One region of the Pseudomaricurvus sp. genome, then DNA from elsewhere that is predicted to be linked to it. Evidence: riboswitches for the same ligand, from Rfam matches in the RefSeq annotation. Region 1 holds a riboswitch; the other holds the start of a gene.

Region 1 (7,511 bases):
GCCTGTATTATTTTCCAGCGGGATCAACAATCGGCTGAACTGTTGTCGGGACGTGACTACGATTGGCAAGAGCTTGCATCACGCACACAGCCAGTACCTTGCACACCCGTAAAAGGCACTGACCCGCTGTACATTTTGTACACTTCCGGCACAACGGGTAAACCCAAGGGCGTGGTTCGCGATAACGGTGGTCACGCCGTAGCGATGAAATACAGTATGAAAGCCCTCTACGACATGAATCCGGGAGAAGTCTTCTGGGCGGCTTCCGATGTTGGCTGGGTAGTGGGGCACTCCTACATTGTCTACGCGCCTTTGCTGTCGGGTTTGTCGACGGTGTTGTACGAAGGTAAACCGGTGAATACACCTGACGCAGGTGCTTTTTGGCGAGTCGTAAACGAGTACGGAGTCAAAGCTTTGTTTTCGGCGCCGACGGCTTTTAGGGCTATCCGCAAAGCCGATCCGGATTCAACGCTATTAAAACAGTATGATCTTTCCTGCTTAAAGACGGTCTTTATGGCGGGAGAACGTCTTGATCCTCCAACGTATGAGTGGGTCAAAAACCTGTTGTCTGTACCTGTGATTGATCATTGGTGGCAAACAGAAACCGGTTGGGCGATCTGTGGGAACTTCATGGGGATTGACCCCAAACCCTGTAAAGCTGGTTCCGCCACATTGCCATCGCCGGGTTTTAATGTGCAGATCCTCGACGAGGCAGGTTTTCCTATGGAGCCTAATGAGCAGGGGGCCGTTGCTCTTAAGCGGCCTTTACCTCCCGGATGTTTGCCTACAGTGTGGGGCGATTTTGAACGGTTTCAAAGTGGCTATCTTTCGACGTTTGATGGTTATTATGTCTCGGGCGATGGCGGCTATCGGGATGACGATGGTTACGTATTTATCATGGGCCGCACGGATGATGTCATTAATGTGGCTGGACACCGTTTGTCTACCGGTGAAATGGAAGAAATATTAGCTGGGCATCCCGCGGTTGCGGAATGCGCCGTTATTGGTGTGGCTGACGAACTGAAAGGACAGCTGCCTCTTGGTTTGGTTATTTTGAAAGATGGTCAAACAATGGCTGAAGTAGAGCTTCAGAAAGAGTTGGTGGCTAAGGTTCGAGATAGCATAGGTGCAGTGGCAAGTTTCAAGAAAGTCCTTGTTGTTGAACGTTTGCCGAAGACTCGCTCAGGGAAGATTCTTCGCAAACTATTACGCCAGATTGCTGATGGCGAAGATTACTCAGTACCATCAACCATTGATGATCCTGCCGGTCCTCCGGAGATCGCAGGTGTGTTGTCCGATCATGGCTATGGTGTAGGAAGTTTGAAGAAGTAGAGTTATTCGGGGACAGTTATTCAGGGACAGGCGATGCAGAAGTAGAGCAATAGGCCTTATCACGACTCATGCGTTTATGATCGTAAAGCCTGTATCGATATTGTTGATACAGGCTTTTTTATGTCTATTTGTTTGGCGATATCTTGCATGCAGATTTAGGTTGAGTATTATGGGCGTCGATTTGTTGAAGTCTTCTTCGGAAGTTTACAGGGAATTCGTGACAAACGAAGCTGTCCCCGCAACTGTATTCGTGGAGCTGTTTATCGCTGTCGTAGTGCTGGTTTGTTTTTTGAAACTGACCTGCGACGGTTAACCACTGAGAGTGATTGATCGGTTTTATCGTCAATCACTCTTGGGAAGGTGATAAACCGCGTTGAAACGAGAGCCAGAATACCTGCTTCAACAAGCGTTGTTATCTGATGGTCGGGGGGTGCAATCAGAGCGGATCTCCGTTTGGCGACGTAACATATACCTGTCGTCAAACTCCTGGCGTGTTAGGCTTATACAGCAATGATTATTGCGTATAAGACCTCCCTTCAAGTGAGCCGGTTTTTTGTTATCAGGTGCTTTTAGTCTACTTCCTATCTGTCGCAAGACGGATGGAATTTTAGTGCACAAGGAATATACATGACAAAACCATTAACGATCCACGCTCTTTCTGCAGCCGTTGCGATCCAGTGCGGGCTCGCATCTTCAGTTGCCGTCGCAGCCGGCGTTCCCGGATTGATTGAAGAAACATTGGTGGTAGGGCAACTGCTAAAGCTCGATGGTGAAGCTACCTCGGCTTCAGTCGGTACCGTGTCTCAGGAGCAGCTTGCTTACCGGCCTTTGTTGCGTCCTGCTGAAGTACTCGAAACCGTACCTGGCATGGTGGTCACTCAACACAGTGGTGACGGTAAGGCCAATCAGTATTTTCTACGTGGCTTCAATCTGGATCACGGCACAGACTTCGCAACCTATGTTGAAGGTATGCCCGTCAATATGGTCACTCATGGGCACGGACAGGGTTACGCTGATCTCAACTTCCTGATTCCCGAACTGGTTCAGTCCATGACCTATAAAAAGGGTCCGTATTACGCCAGCGAAGGGGATTTTTCTTCCGCTGGCAGTGCGCATGCCCGTTATACAAAGGCGCTGTCGGATACTCAGCTCAAATTGACCGTGGGCGAGCACCAGTATCAGCGGGCTCTTTTGACCAGCGGTGTGAAAGTCGGTGAAGGCAATCTGGTTGTTGGTGCCGAAATGCTGCGTAACAACGGCCCCTGGGATTTGGAAGAAGACCTAAAAAAAAATAACGGCGTGGTTAAGTACACTCAGGGAGACCAAAGCGGTGGTTTCAGTGTGACGGCCATGGCGTATGAAAATGAATGGAATTCATCTGATCAGATTCCCAAGCGTACTGTGGATCAGGGGGAAATAGACCGGTTGGGTTACTTGACGCCTTACGACGGTGGCGATACGCACCGATACAGTCTGTCATCCGGAATGTGGGGCGAGTTGGGTGAAGGCCGCTTTCGAGCCTCTGCTTATGTCATTGATTATGCTTTGAAGCTCACCTCAAATTTTACCTACTTTGCGAATGACCCGGTCAATGGTGACGAATTTACTCAATTTGATGATCGTACCATTTGGGGTGGGGAATTCGTTTACGACGGAGTTTTCAGTGAGTCTACCAGCTACCAACTGGGTACCACTCTGCGTTATGACGACATCGGAGAGGTCGGTGTCGGTTCGAGTCAGAAAGGCCATTTGGCAGATTTGTGGGTCAGCGATAGTGTTGAAGAATCTTCAGTCGGAATCTTTGCCAGTCTGAATCATGTCTGGACGCCCTGGCTGAGTACTGAATTGGGTGTACGTTATGACTATTTTTCGTTCGATGTGGATAGCGATCTTTATCCTGAGAACTCTGGTCATGATTCAGAAGGCAAGGTTAGCCCTAAGCTGAGCATTACATTGGGCCCTTGGGCGGAAACCGAGTTCTTTATTAACTACGGTAAAGGCATTCACAGTAATGATGCTCGAGGAGTTGTGGCGACCATTGATCCGGTCAATCCAGGTGGCACCCTCGATTCAGTTGATCCTATTGCTCAGTCTACCGGCTATGAGCTGGGGCTTCGCACTGCCATCATTTCTGGTGCGCAGATTTCTATGGCGTTATTCCAGCTGGATCTCGATTCTGAACTGGTCTTTGTCGGCGATGAAGGAACCACGGAGCCTCGTGGAGCAACTCGCCGTCGCGGTTTGGAAATCGGTATTTATTACGAGTTGAATGACTGGTTGATTGTGGATGCCGATGCTGCGCTGAGTCAGGCCCGTTTTCGCGATGAGCAATACGACGATGCTGGTGGCCCAATCGGCAAGCATCTGCCGGACAGCATGGAACGTGTTTATTCCGTGGGGCTGACGGCCAGTTTCGACTCAGGTCTACATGCGGGATTGCGTGGTCGCTACTTTGGGCCGCGGGATCTGAATGAGGCAGGGTCGATTACGTCAGATTCGACCACAACGCTAAACGCCAATCTGTTTTACGAGTGGGCTAACGGCTGGACAGCGGGTGTTGAAGTACTGAACCTTCTGGATTCAGAAGATGATGACATAACGTATTACTTTGAATCGCTGACCGCTTCGGAATTGGCGGCCAATATGGCTCCGGTTGAAGATTATCACTTTCACCCGGTGGAGCCTCGCACGTTCAGAGTGACGCTGGGTAAGAGTTTTTAGTTTTTCTGCTTAACTTTTGGTCTTTCTGCTTAACACTTGGTCTTTCTGGGAGGCTCTTAGTTTCTCCGCTTGAATAGCCATTAGCAATAAAAAACCTCTCTGTTCATTCTCAACGATGGCCATGGCCAGTGATGAACAGGGAGGTTTATGTCGTTTGCAGCCGGCTTACTGTGCCGGTCTTTCCCATTCCCGGGTTTGTGCAATAAACCCGAAACCTGCTTTGAGCTTCAGAGTCTCGCCATCCAGCCATAACTTGCAGTCGTATTCACTGCCGCTTTCAGGGTCAACAACACGACCATCTACCCATTCATCATCATCGGCAGTCAATCCGGTAATGAATACAAGGCCTTCGATTGGTTGATTGTGGCGTTCACCGTCGCACTCTTGGCAGACTGCGCCTTGTTTGTTCTCATCATAAAGCTTGAGGATACGTCCATTGAGTTCATCACCATCCAAATAAAGTTCTACCAGAGATAGCGGGGTGCCATCGCGATCCAGGGTGTTCCACTGGCCGAGTACGGCTTCGTTACCGGCAAAAGCACCGGTAGTGAGCAGTGGCAGGGTTAACGCGGTGAAAAGAGCAATGAAATGAGTTCTGAACATGAAATTCCCTTACTTTATTATTTGAATGATGAAATTCGATTCTGTGTCGGATGCAGATTTCCAACACAGGTATAATACACCTCAAGTCTAGCATTCTGTATTGGAGTGGAAAACGCAAAATGCTGACTGAAAAGTCATTGGTCACTGTCCCTGGCAGGAGGGAATCGAGCTTGAAAACAACCCCGGAATCGACGCGTACTCAAGAAGAACACATTGTCACGCAGGTGCAGTGCTGGTTGCAGGATGTGGTGATTGGTCTGAATCTGTGTCCGTTTGCGTCCCGTCCTACCAAGGCTGGTCAAGTACGTTTTGTGGTTTCTGATGCCAAAGATGAAGAGGCGTTACTGCAGGATTTGCAGAGAGAACTGGAAAGGCTGGAGTCGACCCCAGCTTCTGAATTGGAAACGACGTTACTGATCATCCCTCATATGCTGAGGGATTTTATGGATTACAACCTCTATCTCAACTGGGTGGATCAGTTGGTTGTGCGACGAGGTTGGGAAGGGGAGTTTCAGGTGGCGACCTTTCATCCCGAGTACCAGTTCGAAGGTACAGCTCCCGGGGATGCTGAAAATCTGACCAACTGCTCGCCGTATCCCATCTTGCATTTACTGCGAGAAGCGAGCCTGGAAGCCATGTTAGAGCGTTACCCGGACAGTGATGAGATCCCTGAAAACAACATCCGCCGTATGCAGCAATTATCACAAAAGGAGAAGCAGGGCCTGTTTCCTTTTCTGTTTGCCGGTCAATGAAACGGTGTCATTAACGAGCTCTTTATTTGAGCAGAGTAATTTTGTCGGGCTCAATCAGAATGCGCTTGGCCTTGTACAGACTGCCCAAAGCTTTTTTGTAAGCACCTTTACTGACGTTGTACTCTTTGTAAATATCGTCCGGTGCACTCTTGTCAGTCAGATTAGAGGTGCCACCGCGGGCTTCAAGATGCTCAAGAATTTGCTCGGTGAGCTGTTCCCGTTGTTGCACTGGGGGTAGCTGCAGGCTCAAATCTATTTTTTTGTCCGGGCGGATCGCCTTGATGTAACCGGGTGTTCTGGCACCGTATTTCAGCGGTTTGAAGGCATCGTCTTTGAATAACAGTCCCAGGTGAGTGTTGTTGATCACCGCTTTATAGCCCATGTCTGTGCGACCGCAAATTTGCAGTTTCACAGCTTGCTGGGGTTTAAAGTAAAGAGACTCTTCCTTCAGGTGACGATTCAGACGGCTACTGGCCACGATACGGTTGGTGTAAGCATCCAGATACACATACACCACGTAAGACTTCCCTTCTTCCATGGGATTGCTTTGTTCGTTGTAGGGCACCATCAGGTCTTTGGGCAGTCCCCAGTCGAGAAAGGCTCCCACGCGGTTCACGTCTTTCACTTTCAGGTAGGCGCATTCCCCTACAGTGACTTTAGGGCGCTCTGTCGTGGCGATGATTTCGTCTTCGGAGTCCAGATAGATAAACACATCCAGCTCATCGCCTATGTCGGTATTTTCGGGGACATAGCGTTTGGGCAGCAGGATGTTGCCAAACTTGTCGCCTTCCAGAAACAGACCGAAATCAACCAGTTTGACCACTTTGAGGCGGTTGAATTTACCAATTTGAACCATGGGGATTCTCCCGCGAATGACCGAAAACGTGGAGTTTACGGTCAGACTGCGGGGGAGTAAACGCCTCTTTGGCGGAATTGGTGTTTTTATGGCCTTCGTTTGATCTGTGGCGATTACCAGGTATCGATATAGCGAAGCTTTTTACCGCTGCGAGGTTTGGCTGGCGCTGAGCTTTTCAAGCCGCGGATGATCCATCTGCGTGAATCCGCCGGATCAATCACCTCATCCAGCTCCAGTGTGCTCGCCATGTTGATGGCTTTGCCTTTCTCGTAGGATTTGGCGACCAGCTTGTCGAACAGCGCGTTGCGTTCATCGAGGTCTTCCAGTGCTTCCAATTCTTTCTTAAAGCCCAGACGGACAGCGCCCTCAAGACCCATCGCGCCAAACTCACCAGTGGGCCAGGAGACTGTGAATACGCCTGCGTGGAAATTGCCGCCGGTCATGGCCATGGCGCCGAGTCCGTAGCCTTTGCGCAATACAATGTTGAACAGAGGGATCTCCATATTGGCCGCGGTGACAAACATACGTGAGAAGTGTCGCACCTGAGCGGATTTCTCGGCTTCGGGTCCGACCATAAACCCGGGTGTGTCACACAGGCTGATAAGAGGCAGGTCAAAGGCATCACACAGTTTCATAAATCGTGTGGCTTTGTCGGCCGCGGGCGTGTCGATGGCGCCGCCCAGGTGGCGTGAGTTATTGGCGATCAAACCAAATGGCCGACCTTCAATACGGATCAGGCTGGTGATCATGCCGGAACCAAAGCCGGCCCGTAATTCCAGTACGGAATCCACATCCGCCAGAGACTCAATAATGGCTCGAATATCGTAGCTGCGCAGGCGGTTCTCGGGGATTAAATGCCGCAATTTCCGGCTGTCATCAGCTTCCCAGCTCTGAACACATCCTTGAAAGTAGGAGAGGTATTTTTTCGCGGCTGCTACCGCCTCGGTTTCATCCTCCACCAAAATATCGATGACACCATTGGCGGAGTGCACATCGCTGGGCCCAACTTCCGAAGCATCAAAGACACCCAGGCCACCGCCTTCAATCATGGCGGGGCCGGCCATGCCGATGTTGGAATTCTGGGTAGCGATAATCACATCACTGCAACCGAGAATGGCGGCATTACCCGCAAAGCAGCGTCCCGCTGTAATACCGACAATCGGTGCCTGACCGGAGAGGGTGGCCAGTGAACTCCAGGTGTCGAGATCCAGTCCGGCAACGACGGGGTAATCGGTATCGCCGGGACG
Region 2 (7,511 bases), on a different contig from region 1:
TCCAGTGCCACGATGATCACATCGCCCTGGACGGGCTCCAGCGCCCGATCTATAACCAGTAAATCGCGGTCGAAAATGCCCACTCCCTCCATGGAGTCCCCCGCGGCTCGGGCCAGATAGGTGGCAGCCGGGTGTTCGATCAGGTGGTCATCCAGACTCAGAGCTCCTTCCTTGTAGTCGTCTGCGGGGGACGGGAAGCCGGCCTGTACCGCATGGCTGTATAGTATGAGCTTCATGATTAACTTGATATTTTACTGTATGGATAAACAGTATAATTTCAGGTGTGGTATTTTGCCAAGAAGACTTTTCCAGATAATCCAGAGAGGCTCTTATGTGTGGTCGCTTTAATATCTCGATGACCCCAGGCATGGTGGGGCTTGTGGACGAACTTGGTGTTCCGGTCACGCTGGCCGAACGATACAACATCGCCCCCACCGAGACTGTCCCCATCTTTTATGAACAGGATGGGCAGCGCGAATGCCATCTGGCTCGCTGGTGGCTGACACCCAGCTGGTCATCAGGCCCTGACACCAAATTCGCCATGTTCAATGCCAGATCCGAGACTCTGGAGACGAGTAGGGCTTACAAGGCGCCGTTTCGTCACAAACGCTGCGTGATTCCGTGCAGCTCGTTTATCGAGTGGCAGAAGACTCCTTCCGGCAAACAACCTATTGAGCTGTATCGGAATGAGGGCGCTATTGCTTTTGCAGGTTTGTGGGATTGCTGGAATGACGAGCTGCTGTCCTGCTCTATTGTGACTACCGAAGCCGCCGACAGCATTAAGCCTATTCATAACCGAATGCCGGTGATGCTGGACAAGGCGGGCATGGATCTGTGGTTGGATACTAACCAACCCACTGACAAGCTGAAGCCTTTATTTGCATCAGAGCTGGCTTACGACATCAGTCATAGGGAGGTGGATGCCGAGATTAATAACAGTCGGAATAAAGTGCTGCCAAAGACCCGATCACTCTGAGCTTGTCGAAGGGGCTCTTCCAAGCGAGGAACATGCAGCCCCCACCCAGCCCGTTCGCTCTGAGCTTGTCGAAGGGTCTCTTCCAAGCGAGGAACATGCAGCCACCACCACCTCCCGTTCGCCCTGAGCCTGTCGAAGGGCCTCTTCCAAACTAGGAAAACGTAGTTCAAAGACTCGGTGTTGACTCTTTGCCTGACGATCACGACACTCCGACATGCAAGTTTTTTCGCAAGGTTTAGGTTTATTTCATCTGGGGTATTCGTTTTCATAATGGTCTTTTTCTGGATTGCGTGGGACGGTTATGCTGTCTATAAAAGGTCGGAATTAGTACGCATGGTTGAGCGTTAAAATAGAGAAGCACGTAAGATAGAGTAACAGTAAGCCGCGCCGCTCAGCGTTGCGTCACGTATGCTTCATCTATAGAACATAAAGGGGAATCTTATGACTAAACATGCTGGTTCTTGTCTGTGTGGCACAGTCAGATTTGAGGTGCTAGGTGACTTTGACAGCTTTTACCTGTGTCATTGCGAGCGTTGTCAAAAAGATACGGGATCTGCTCATGCCGCAAATTTATTTTCGCAGTCAGCTAAACTGACCTGGCTTATGGGGCTGGATGCTGTGATGTCTTTTACGCTTCCGGGCACTCGTCACAACAAAAGCTTTTGTAAGTCGTGTGGTTCAGCATTACCAAACACTCAAATTGCAGGGTTGCTTGTCGTTCCTGCAGGGTGTTTGGATACGGAAGTCTCGGTGTTGCCAGCTGCGCACATTTTTACATCGAGCAGAGTCGTGTGGGATGACGCGAATAGCGACGTGCCAGAATTCGAGGGCCTGCCAGAGTAAGCCAGATCACACCTCAGCTTCCCCTAAACTGAGTCAGACTTAATCAGAGTGTTCCCATTGCCCACGGACAACAATTACACAGCACAACGGTAATGCTATGGTGATATAAACAGGCGCTTACCCATTTAGTTGCCTCTGATGTCACCAACGGATAATGCAAAAGGAGTATTTGATGCCAGCCCCTCAAGGTTACACGCGTTTGGAGCAGGGCAGTTTTCTGCTGATGCTGGTGCTTGTCTCTGTGTTGTTCTTTTTTCTGCTCAAGCCGTTTTTCAGTCCGGTGTTTTGGGCCTGTGTGATTACCATTTTGTTTTATCCGCTTTACCAGTTCCTGCTGAATCGCTGGAACCGACGTAACCTGGCCGCGCTGGCGACGTTAACGATTTGTGTTGTGGTCGGTGTGGCGCCGATGTTGTTCCTGATCAAGGCTATGGTGGATGAGGGGCGGGAGGTCTATCAGCTTTTAGAGAGTGGTGAGCTGGACCCGGGGGAGTATCTGGAAAAGGTGCGCGATGGGTTTCCCTTTATTCAGGGGCTGCTGGATCGCTTTAATATCGACCTGTCGCTCATCAAGGAAACGCTCACCAAAAGTGCTGGCACGGTGAGTCGTTGGGCGGCGGAGAATACCTTGTCCATCGGGCAGAATATGTTGCAGTTCTTTGTCAGTTTGGCGTTGATGTTGTATCTGGTGTTTTTCCTGTTTCGTGACGGCACCATGCTGATTGATCTCCTGATTCGGGCATTGCCTTTGGGAGATGGGCGGGAGCGACACCTGTTCAATAAGTTTGCCGAAGTGACCAAGGCGACCGTCAAAGGCAATCTGGTGGTGGCGATTATTCAGGGGAGTTTAGGGGGGATAATCTTTGCCTTGTTGGGCATCAAAGGTGCTGTGTTCTGGGGGGCGGTCATGGTGTTGTTGTCGCTGATCCCTGTGGTTGGCTCGGGACTGATTTGGGGGCCAGTGGCGATTTATTTGTTTGCGGTGGGCAGTTGGGAGAAAGGCCTGATTCTGACAGCCTTTGGTGCGGGTATCATTGGTTTGGTGGACAACCTGCTGCGGCCGATTCTGGTGGGCAGGGACACCAAACTGCCGGATTATTTGGTGTTGTTGTCTACCCTTGGCGGATTTGCCTTGTTTGGCATGAATGGCTTTGTGATTGGTCCGTTGGTGGCGGTACTGTTTATCGCTTTCTGGCAGATTTTTATTCTGGATTTTAATAACGAGTCCGAAAGCGGTGATGAAGACAGCGCTGCAGTTGGTGAGTTAGAAACCGAGAACCCGGTACCGCAGGATGAGCCTGAGTGATGTACTGTTGTATTGGTGTATTGGTGTACTGTCGTATAGAGATATTGATGTATTGACGCTTGTTAATGGCTGCTTTATAAAGGCAACTCTTCTGATCGGATAAGGAATATTTATGTTAACCGTACAAGCCAAGAGTAACGCGACGACAGCAGTGGCTGTGATCCCAAGGCTGATTTTGATGGTTTGCCTGTTCATCAGTTCAGGCTTGGCGGTGGCTGAAACCGATATTTCTGTGTTTAAAAATCCCAACTGCGGTTGCTGTGAGAAATGGGTGACGTATCTTGAGGGTGAAGGCTTCAGCCCTACGGTGACCGATTCAGACAGTATGAGCGACGTTAAACAGAAGCACGGTATTGCGCCTCAATACCAGTCCTGCCATACGGGCGTAGTGGATGGCTATGTCTTTGAAGGGCATGTGCCTGCACCGATTATGAAACGATTTCTAGAGGAAAAGCCTGCAGATGCTATTGGCTTGTCTGTACCGGGTATGCCAGTGGGTAGCCCGGGAATGGAAGTGGGGCATCGCCATGACGACTACGATGTCCTGTTGCTGAAGAAGGACGGCAGCAGTGAGGTTTATGAGCATGTCAGTGAGCCCGTAGATTCTGCTCACAGTCACTAACCACATGAGTAGCCCTTAGCCACTATCAATAATCATCAGCCACCATTTATAGACTTTAAATGGTGGTTTCAACTCGATCAGCCCTCCGGCAAAACTCTTTGACCTGCGAGTCATCAGCTTCTAGTATAGGCGCCTTCTGTGAAAGGGTGCCTGTCGACGGTAGTTGTGTTTATCGTCTGGAACAGGTTAAACGGGAAGTGTGGTGTCTGCTGCTCTGATGAGCCTGACCTATCCCACCGCTGCCCCCGCAACGGTAATCTGCCTGAAGTCTGGTAGTGAGCCCGAAACCGGCCCTTTGCAGCATGTTGCATCGATGAAGCGGAGGGCTTTATCTTGGGCAGTTTCCTGGTTGTTGTACCCCTGACAACAACGAATCGCCTCGTTTATTCCCCCTTTGTCTGAGTATTCAGACGTTTTGCTCTCGTCGTTCAATTGTTTTTGGTGCCGTGTGGTGGCCATATCCATTGGAGACAGTATGTTTGGGTTAGTTTCGAATCTGAAAAAGAGTGGTCGTTGGCTTCAAACTGGCCGCTGTGTTGGTGTGCTGGTATTGATGCTCAGTATGGCGAGCAGCGTGCAGGCGGGTACGGTATTGGGCGTTGTTTCGTCGAGCAACAGTGCCGATGTGTTGACTGGGGCTCACGCGTTTCTCAACGCTAACCCTCAGCATCAATTGATTTTACGCACCACCGATCAATTCAGTGAACTGCCGGAGCCGGAACGCCAAGCCTTAATCAAGCAGGCTGATATCGTCTTTGCTGGCGGTGTGTTTGGCGATGCTTCCACCTTGTTGAACGGTTATTTAGAAGATGATCGTCTGATTCCAAGTTTTGTGGCGGTACACAGTGACCGACGATTGGTGAGTTCTTCACGCTTGAACAGCAAGCCTTTATTGCAGGGAGCAGATCTTGATCAGCTGATGCAAGATCCGCCGTTGGAACAGGATGCGGATCTGCTGGCGTGGTCACAACAACAGCTAAACGATAATCCGAAATACCGTGATTGGTTGACCACCAAGCTCTTCTGGGCTGATCGCAACGGTTCCAACCTCGATGGCATTTTCAGGCATTTATTGGCATCGACTGGCGAGAATCTCAGTGTGCCAGCGCCTGAGTTGCGCAAGCCTCTACGGGTGTTTTTGGATGAACAGCCCGTAGAGATCATCGGCAATAAGTTGCAACTGAACAAACTGAATATCGATGATGATAAACGCTGGGTTGTCATTCTGGACTATGAGCACGGTGATCGTCCCGGTGAACGTGAGCTGATGGAAGATCTCTGTGAACAGCAGGCAACAAGCAATCGCTATTGTCTGCGCGTGCTGGCGAAATGGGGCGAGGCCAGTGTCGAAGCGGTGGACATTCTGGCGCAGTATCGCGATCGTATCGGCGTGGTAGTCTCGCTGCAAAACTTTGTCATCGGTGGCGGTGAAGGCCGTGCAGAGGTGACCCAATCGCTTGAGGCCTTAAATGTTCCCACACTCAAGGCTATCCGTCTAACCGACAGTACAGAAGACGAATGGCGTTTGTCAGAAGAAGGTCTGCGTTGGGACAGTGTGCACTACCGTATTGCTATGCCAGAGTTACAGGGTGTTTCCCAACCGCTGGTGGTGGCCGCAATGACACCGCCGAGTCTTGATAAAGCCACTGGCTTGAAAGTGACCTTATCTCGCCTCATTGAATCTCAGGTCACACTGCTTAATCAGCGAGTCGATCGCTGGTTGGCACTGCAGGAAAAGTCTAACGCAGATAAAAAAGTCGGCATCATTTATTACAATCACCCTCCCGGACGTCACAACATCGGTGCGGATAACTTGAATGTGCCGGCCTCGCTCTTCCATATTCTTCAAGAAATGAAAGCGGCGGGCTACAACACGGGTGAACTGCCTGCAACGGAAGAAGCCTTGCTGGATTTGTTGCAAGAGAAAGGTGTCAATTTGCCGGAAGATCGGCAGGTGTTGAAATCCATGTCGGCCAAGGTTCAGACGGTTTCCCCTGCGCAATATCAGCAGTGGTTCGACACTCTGCCAGCCGCATTGCAGCGGGAAATGGTGGCAGGGCCGCTGGGGTATCTGCACGAAATGTTACAGCGCGCAGTACATCTGGAAAATAAAGACATTGCTCGTCACTTGACTGCACGGGTGGTTAAGGATTTGCGTCACGCCATTGAAGGCGCGGATCATCCTTCCCGTGAGCGAGTGATGAACTTGCTGCAACAGTTGGAAGATTCCTACGGTGAATCCGTCGACGGCAGCGCGCAGAACAAAGCTGTAGATTGGTCAAAAGCGGAAGAGTTAGTGTCTGCCATCAGCGACAGCGGTGTCGAAGGTTTGCGTGGCTGGGGTGCGATACCTGGAAAAGTGATGGTGTATGACAACCAATTGCTGATTCCTGGCATACAGTTTGGCAATGTCTTTGTGGGTCCGCAGCCGCCTCGTGGCTGGGAGCTTAACGAAGAGTTGTTGCACGCGAACTTGTCGTTTCCGCCACCGCATCAGTACATGGCGTTTTATCAGTGGTTGCGCAATGGTTTCCAGGCGGATGCGCTGGTGCATTTGGGTCGTCATTCCACCTATGAATTCTTGCCGCGCCACCGTGTGGGTTTGAGCGATGAAGACTACTCGCAGGCGTTGCTCGGGGATCTGCCTAGCGTCTATCCGTACATTGTGGATGGTGTGGGTGAAGGCATTCAGGCCAAGCGTCGCGGCTTGGCGGTGATGATCGATCATCTGACGCCCCCGCTGGACAGTACTGAGTTGTACGATCAATTACTGGAGCTGCGTCACCTGGTAGAAAGCTATGAAGCCGCGCCGGAAGCCGCAGGCGCTATGCGTCAGCGGGCCATCACCGCGATGAAGTCTATGGTTGATGATCTGAAGTTGCGCGACGAGCTGTTGGCCAGTATGTCTGGCGAATTAGAAGTGCGAGGCATTACGGACTTTGATCAGGTGGACGACGAATTGCTGGTGCACGAAATCGGTCACTACCTCACGCACTTGCAAGAAGATTTTATGCCGCTGGGACTGCATGTTTTCGGGCAGGATTGGACTGACAAAGCTATCGACACCATGCTCACGTCCATGGCGCAGGGCGATGAGGTGGGAGCAGGTTGGGAGAGCATGCTGTCTGCGTCGCCCAAGGCTGAAATGGATGGCTTGCTGAAAGGCTTGAGCGGCCAGTTTATCGCACCGGGTAAAGGCAATGATCCTATTCGTACCCCAGAAGCTTTACCTACGGGGCGCAACTTTTACGCACTGGATGGCAGCCTGATTCCATCGCGCTTGGGTTATGACGTGGGGCTGGAGCTGGCTGCCAAAGCCCGTCAGGAAACCGTTTCTAACGTGAGTGCTGTAGTAGATGGGGACGTAGATGGAAACGTAGATGGAAAAAAAGTAAATGGACACGCGCAGATTCCAGAGTCTGATGCCATCGTGCTGTGGGCTTCGGATGTGGTGCGCGATGAAGGCGCCATGATCGCCTTCGGTTTTGATATGTTAGGTGTCAAACCCATGTGGAGCAGTCGCGGTATCGTTAAAGATCTGGAGCGGCTGGACGTGACGGGCATGATGGAAAACGGTCAGCCTCGGCAGCGGCACGACACCGTCTTTACCACCTCCGGTTTGTTTCGCGATTTGTACGGTGCGCATCTGGTGTTACTGGAAAAAGCCGTACTGATGGCGCTGGATGCCTCGTCTGATTTGATTCGCGAACAATATCCGGCGTTAACCTACGCGTTGAACGGCGCTCTGGAACCACTAGGCAATC

Evidence for each region. A riboswitch is a leader RNA that binds a small molecule or an ion and turns the genes downstream of it on or off. The one in region 1 is predicted to bind cobalamin.
Region 2: linked by a shared signal. The riboswitch ahead of ACTG33_RS11675 (cobaltochelatase subunit CobN) and the one ahead of ACTG33_RS05100 (TonB-dependent receptor) in region 1 are both predicted to bind cobalamin.

What each region holds. Positions count from the first base shown of each region.
Region 1 covers NZ_CBFIHX010000023.1:28,654-36,164, reverse strand. Annotated here, with positions in the region: gene ACTG33_RS05105 (propionyl-CoA synthetase) at 1-1,332, shown strand, start outside; cobalamin riboswitch at 1,503-1,748, shown strand; gene ACTG33_RS05100 (TonB-dependent receptor) at 1,960-4,053, shown strand; gene ACTG33_RS05095 (DUF2147 domain-containing protein) at 4,219-4,656, opposite strand; gene ACTG33_RS05090 (DUF1415 domain-containing protein) at 4,827-5,408, shown strand; gene ACTG33_RS05085 (CvfB family protein) at 5,431-6,264, opposite strand; gene ACTG33_RS05080 (carboxyl transferase domain-containing protein) at 6,378-7,511, opposite strand, start outside.
Region 2 covers NZ_CBFIHX010000081.1:6,801-14,311, reverse strand. Annotated here, with positions in the region: gene ACTG33_RS11700 (LexA family protein) at 1-236, opposite strand, end outside; gene ACTG33_RS11695 (SOS response-associated peptidase) at 332-976, shown strand; gene ACTG33_RS11690 (GFA family protein) at 1,418-1,819, shown strand; gene ACTG33_RS11685 (AI-2E family transporter) at 1,992-3,125, shown strand; gene ACTG33_RS11680 (DUF411 domain-containing protein) at 3,238-3,747, shown strand; cobalamin riboswitch at 3,889-4,044, shown strand; gene ACTG33_RS11675 (cobaltochelatase subunit CobN) at 4,223-7,511, shown strand, end outside.